Regions from separate parts of the Mycobacterium camsae genome, predicted to be linked through region 1. Evidence: riboswitches for the same ligand, from Rfam matches in the RefSeq annotation. Region 1 holds a riboswitch; the other holds the start of a gene.
The links. A riboswitch is a leader RNA that binds a small molecule or an ion and turns the genes downstream of it on or off. The one in region 1 is predicted to bind magnesium.

Region 1 (3,414 bases):
TCGGCGCCGACACCGGCGGCGTCAACTCACGGCAGGCCCAGGATCTGCTGCCCGCCGAGCACCGGGCGTTCGTCGAGGAGATCCTGACGCGCTACGGCGTTGCGCCACATGCCGAGCAGGAGCAGGCGGTCAGGGGTGGGCTCAACATCTCACCCAAGGGCTACGAACCGCTACTGGAAGTGGCCTTCGCGCACAACATCCGGTTGATCGCCAGCGCGCTGGGGCCGCCTCCGCAGGACCTGGTCGAGCGGGCGCACAGCCACGACGTGCTGGTGGCAGCGCTGGCCGGCACCACCGAGCACGCACGCCGGCATGCGGCGGCGGGGGTCGACCTGATCGTCGCGCAGGGCACCGAGGCCGGTGGGCACACCGGTGAGGTCGCGACCATGGTGCTGGTTCCCGAAGTGGTGGACGCGGTGGCGCCTACGCCCGTGCTGGCGGCAGGCGGGATCGCCCGGGGCCGTCAGATCGCGGCCGCAATGGCCCTCGGCGCCGAAGGGGTGTGGTGCGGATCGGTGTGGCTGACCACCGAGGAAGCCGAGACCGCGCCGGTGGTGAAAGACAAATTCCTGGCCGCGACGTCGTCGGACACGGTGCGGTCCCGGTCGATGACCGGCAAACCGGCCCGCATGCTGCGCACCGCCTGGACCGAGGAATGGGAACGACCGGACACACCTGATCCATTGGGCATGCCTCTGCAGACGGCGCTGATCACCGATTCCCAGGTACGGATCAACCAGGCCGCCGCCCACCCCGGCGCCCAGGCACGCGAGCTGGCGACGTACTTCGTCGGTCAGGTGGTCGGCTCGCTCGATCGGGTCCGGCCGACCCGTGCGGTGGTGCTCGACATGGTCGAGGAGTACATCGACACCATCGGTCGGCTCACCGATGTGACATAGCGAACTCATAGCGGAACCTAACCTGGACATCGCCACCAAGCGGTGGCAGTTTGCCCAGCTCAGAGGCTGTATTTCTGAGGAAAGGCTGTGGGCGTCCGTAGCGAAAGCATAAAGATGGGCCAACTGGCTGGTGCCGCGTTGACCACGGCCCGTCAGTCGTGCATGATCGGTCAAGCAAGCACCTCGTTAGGTGAGGCGGCTACACGAACACAGGCCACTGACCCCGAACGTCGAAAGACGCCCCGGGTCAGGACAGCTCCTCCCGGCTTAAGGGTTGAGCCCAGGTGGCTTCCGGTTTACCGGACACGTCGGGTAGTGCCGAAGCTCTGACGAGAGGGGTGCGGATTACCGGCGGTCGCCGGCATTCTGTTCTCCTACGTGTGCGCAGCAGATCACGCGAATAGTCGCGTGGGATCGCGACCGAGAGGAGGTGAGGGACGCATGAGTTCCAGTGGTAGTCCGGGTCGATATCCGGGCGATGTTTCGTCCCTGACCATTCTTCGGCGCGACACTCTCGGCTGATTCTCAGCCAGACTCCACGTCGGAATCGTTGTGGGACGGGACTTCCCAAGATTCTTTTGAGGTCCACCTGTCAACGTTCAGTCCGAGGAGGCGATCATGACCGCTGCCCTGTACGACGAAGTAGTTACCGTCACCGCTGCGCCCAAGCTGCACGTGGTGCGCGACGTTCCGCCCGCCCCCGCGCCGAAGAAGGCCCGCCGCACCGACGAGGTGCTCGCCGCTGGCGGCGACCCGCTGGTGGCCGGCGCCGCCCGACTGCTCAACATCCCGCTGCGGCACATGTACGCCGCGCTGTGGCGCATTGGTGTGCTCGAGGTTCATGCATAAGGCCATGGACAGCGACAAACTCGGGACTCCGAGGGGTTAGCCGACCGCAGGGAGTGTCCTGCGGCCGGCCCACCCCTCGGAGTCCCGCTCGATGGTTGCGACCCGCTGCACCCGGCTTCGCCGGGTTTGCGATCGCAATTAGAATCAACACACCAGCGTCGATCCGGCCATCACCGGGGAGCTTTCGGAAGAACAGCCGATCCGGCCCAGTAGAACCGAACGGGCAGGCCCGTCACAGCCTTGCGAGTGGTCACGCGTCAGCGTGGCAAGCGGGGTGGTACCGCGGCGTTCGCGCACCAGCGCATCCGTCGTCCCCGTGCCTGAACTCCTCGAGGCACCGGAGACGACCTACGTGAGCGACGAAGCTGGATTGAAGGCTCAACTGGAAGCCGGCCACACGGCCTATCCCAAGCTGGCCGGCGGTGCGCCCGACTTCCCAGCGCTCGAGCTTGACGTGCTCGACTACTGGTTCCGCGACGACACCTTCCGGGCGAGCATCGCCCGCCGCGACGGCGCCCCGGAGTATGTGTTCTACGACGGACCGCCGTTCGCCAACGGTCTGCCGCACTACGGGCATCTGTTGACCGGCTACGTCAAAGACATCGTGCCGCGCTATCGCACCATGCGCGGCGACAAAGTGGAGCGCCGGTTCGGTTGGGACACACATGGTTTGCCGGCCGAGCTGGAAGTCGAGCGGCAGCTCGGCATCACTGACAAGTCGCAGATCGATTCGATGGGGATCGCCGCATTCAACGACGCCTGCCGCGCATCGGTACTGCGCTATACCGACGAATGGCAGCAGTACGTGACCCGCCAGGCGCGCTGGGTGGACTTCGACAACGACTACAAGACACTCGATCCCAACTACATGGAGTCAGTCATCTGGGCCTTCAAACAGCTCTGGGACAAGGGCCTGGCCTACGAGGGCTGCCGGGTGCTGCCGTACTGCTGGCGCGACGAGACTCCGCTGTCCAACCATGAACTGCGCATGGACGACGACGTCTATCAGAGCCGCCAGGACCCCGCGCTCACGGTCGGGTTCCAGGTACAGGGGGGCGAGTTGGACGGCGCCTACCTGTTGATCTGGACCACCACTCCGTGGACCCTGCCGTCCAACCTTGCCGTCGCGGTGAACCCCGCGGTGAGCTATGTGCAGGTTCGTTCCGGCGATCGGCGTTTCGTACTGGCCGAGGCGCGACTGGCCGCGTATGCCCGCGAGCTCGGGGACGAGCCCGAGGTGCTGGGCACCTACCGGGGTGCAGATCTACTCGGCGCTCGCTATCTGCCGCCGTTTCCGTATTTCATGGACTCGCCCAAGGCTTTTCAGGTGCTCTCCGCCGACTTCGTCACCACCGAGGACGGCACCGGGCTGGTTTCCATAGCGCCGGCGTACGGCGAGGACGACATGGCGACCACCGACCCTGTCGGAATCGTGCCGGTCACCCCGGTCGACGCCAAAGGCCGATTCGACGCGACCGTCCCGGACTACCTGGGGCAGCACGTCTTCGAGGCCAACCCGCAGATCATCCGCGACCTGAAGAACTCAACTGGTCCCGCCGCGGCCAACGGCGCGGTGCTGCTGCGGCACGAGACCTACGAACACCCCTACCCGCACTGCTGGCGCTGCCGCAACCCGCTGATCTACCGGGCGGTGTCGTCGTGGTTC
Region 2 (3,414 bases), 530 kb from region 1:
TTTATTTTCGCCGCATTCCCGCTACGTGATCGTAAGGTAAACAAGAAATCTCGCCGGACGCAGCGTGACGTGATATTGCGCTACAGCTATATCTGAAAACTTTTCGAGCCATGTTCATGACCGTGTTAAGGGCTGGGTGGCAAACGTTGACATACGACAAATAGCGCTATCGCCAATCGCGGCAACGAAAGCGCGATCCCGCGCCGATTTCCACCAAATCGGTTGCTAAAAATGGTGGCCGTAGCTGTAAGCCCAACGTGCATAGGACGTGATCAAGCCGAGATTGTCATCCCGAACCATTTTCGTCTGCGACGAGTATGGTGGGCCGGGTGCGTGGTGATCTATGGGCCGGGTCCACCTCGTCGCCACCTCCCCAGCCGCCGGAGACGACGTCGCCTGGTGCGCGACCGACCGGCATGGCCTGTTCTCCCTGACCTTCAGGAATAACCACGTCAGGCGTGGGAGCGGTAGGGCATAACACCTGTAACGTGACTGCACCTTTCCTTGTGGTGTCCGAAAAGGGCATCGTGCGCACCTCTATTGGAGCGCCGTCAGCCGGCGGCGGGTGATCGCGCGATCACCGTGGAGCGAAAACCGTACTGTGGCACAGCCCGGCCGTAGTGCTGCCCGTTGGTGTTACCCATTGGGAGGCCGGGCATTCCGGGTGACCCTGACGGCGGTGGGGCCACCATGGGAGTGCCACCCAACGCGGAGTGCAGCGGACTGGTCAACGGAGTGGCCGCTGTCCAGGCCGGTGGCACCGACAGTTTGCCAACAGCGCCCGAATTTCCGGCGCCTGCCGAAACGATGCCGCCCGGAACCCTTGTCGATCCCATCGAGCCGGCAACCGCGTTACCCACCGCTGCTGCGGCGCCGTCCGCCGCATCGGCCGCGGCAGCGCCGTTGAGCATGCCCAGGAATGACCCGAAGGTGCTGCCGGGCACCATCAGTCCGCTTGAAGCAAGCGTGTTCCATACATTGGCGTTGGGTCCCCAGTCAGCCCAAAAACCCTGTCCTGCTAGCCCATTGGTTCCGGCGAGTCCCTTCAGTGCGGCCGGTACCGCCGAAATCAGTTGGGAGAGCGTGCTTTGCTCTCCCGAGGCGCCGGCTGCCTGGGTGACCGCGACCGCCTGTGCGGCCAACCCGCCGGGATCCGTGGCTTCCTGCGGCGCCGCGAACGGGTGCAGTTCTGTGGCGGTCGCCGATGATCCGGCGTAACCGTACATGGCCGCCGCATCCTGCGCCCACATCTGGAAGTACTGCGCCTCGGTCGCTGCGATTGCGGGGGTGTTCTGGCCCAGGAGGTTGGTGGCGACCAGCATCGCCAGCTGAACCCGGTTGGCCGCGATCAGCGGCGGCGGCACCGTGGCCGCGAAAGCTGCTTCGAAGGCGACCGCGGCGGCCTCGGCTTGCGCGGCGGTCTGCTCGGCCTGCGCCGCGGTCGCACTCATCCAGCCCAGCTGCGGCACAGCGGCCGCGGCCATGGCCGCCGATGCGGGGCCGAGCCACTCCTGGCCGGTCAACGTTGCGAGTACGGCATCGAAAGACAACGCGGTGGCGCGCAGCTCGGCGGCCAGACCTTTCCAGGCCGAGGCCGCGGCCAGCATCGGACCAGAGCCCGGGCCGGTGTACATACGGGCGGAGTTGATCTCGGGCGGCAACGCTGCAAAGTCCAGGGCGGCAGTCATCGCTCGCCTCCTTTACTGACTGAGTTTTCCGGCAGCACGAGTCCGAATTCGGGCAGCTTTCATCGCAATTGACGTGCGGCTATTTCGCACGCATGAATTACGCAGGGCGGCGAACTCGGCGCACCCGTGTGATTGTCAGAATTTCCGACTCAATTTGTGGACATGGTGCCCGGGCCGGATCGAAGCGAAATGGTCGTCGATCTCGGATAGGGACTGTCGTCGGGACTCACTCCGCTCTCACCTCCTTCGGGCCGGGGCACACGGGGGTGCCGGGCGCATGCCATGGAGATGAGACCAGCGGGAAAACCGCTGGGCCAGCACCCCTCTCGACAGAGCTTCGGCACCACACGGCGTATCCGGCCAGCGCCGGAAGCCACTTGGGCTCAACCCTTAAGCCGGGAAGAGCTGTCCTGACCCTGGGCGTCTTTCGACGTTCGAGGTCAGTGGCCTGTGTCCGTGCAGACGCCTCACCTAGCGAGGTGCATGCAAAGTCATCGTGGCACTCGCCGCGAAAAGAGTCAACTCACCGGCCCGCTTTTGGTCGGATTTCGTAAAAATCAGGGAGGGCGAAATTTGTTGTTCGCCACGATGACAATTGCTGCGTTTGCCGATTCGTCGCTATCCCGCGGCCACCGGACGCGGCATGACGGTCAGCTTGAACCCGTACCGGGGGCCGTTCCCCCAGTTGCGGGAGTAAGCGTTGACAGCGGGCATGCCGGGCATTCCCGGGGTTCCGCTTGCGGCGGGGACCGCTGCGGTAATGGTCGGACCGGTGCCGGGGAGTGTAACCGCACCGTCGCCGGCGACCTCCGCGGCCGCGGTCCAACTCGGCGGCACCGACAGCCGCCCGACGAAGGACGCTTGACTGGTGGTGGCGCTCACGCCAACGCCTGATTGAGCCGCGGTGAGACCGGCCTCGGCAGACGCGGCATCGGCGGCGGCGGGCGCGGCATCGGCCGCGCCGTCGGCCACCGCCTCGAGGTTGGCCATCGCGTCCGTCGAGGCCGGGACGATCAACGCGGGCGACACGTACTGGGCCGACACCAACGCGTTCACGATGTTGGAATTCAAAAAGATTCCGTAGGGGTTGCCGTCGTTGCCGTCGAGGAAATTCAGCAGGTCGGCGAGCAGCCCGGTCTGCGGGATGTTGTCGAAGGGCGAAGCCGCGGCCGGGGATGCCAGTTGCTGCAGACTGGCCGGCACGGCGGACATCAATTGGGGCAGTTCGGACTGCGACGCGCTGCCCGTCGCGGAACCGGTCGCTTGGGCGACCGTCGCGGCCTGGTCCGCAGCACCGGACGGATTCGTGGTCTGGTCCGGTTCGCTGAACGGCGTCAACGTCGCGGCTTCCGCGGCACTGGCGGCGTAGACGTACATCGCCGTCGCGTCCTGAGCCCACATCTCGGCGTATTCGGCCTCGGTGGCAGCGATGGCGGGTGTATTGACGCCCAGGAAGTTGGTGGCCACCAGCACCAGCAATCGTGCCCGGTTGGCGGCGACGACGGCCGGAGGCACCGTCATCGCGAACGCCACGTCGAATGCCGCGGCTGCGGCTGCGGCCTGACCGGCAGTCTGCTCGGCCTGCAGACCCGTCGCGCTCAGCCACGTCACATACGGAACGACGGCAGCGGTCATGGCCGCCGACGCCGGCCCGAGCCAGCCGTCGCTGATTAACGTCGAGATCACCGAGTCGTATGCCGTTGCGGTCAAACGCAATTCGGAAGCG

Region 2: it holds a riboswitch for magnesium, as region 1 does, so the genes downstream of both, JX552_RS15465 (PPE family protein) here and JX552_RS13345 (Rv1535 family protein) in region 1, are expected to answer to the same signal.

Annotation. Positions count from the first base shown of each region.
Region 1 covers NZ_CP070973.1:3,127,076-3,130,489, forward strand. Annotated here, with positions in the region: gene JX552_RS13340 (NAD(P)H-dependent flavin oxidoreductase) at 1-899, shown strand, start outside; M-box (ykoK) riboswitch at 1,075-1,244, shown strand; gene JX552_RS13345 (Rv1535 family protein) at 1,518-1,748, shown strand; gene ileS (isoleucine--tRNA ligase) at 2,131-3,414, shown strand, end outside.
Region 2 covers NZ_CP070973.1:3,659,461-3,662,874, reverse strand. Annotated here, with positions in the region: gene JX552_RS15465 (PPE family protein) at 552-1,688, opposite strand; M-box (ykoK) riboswitch at 2,003-2,174, opposite strand; gene JX552_RS15460 (PPE family protein) at 2,307-3,414, opposite strand, start outside.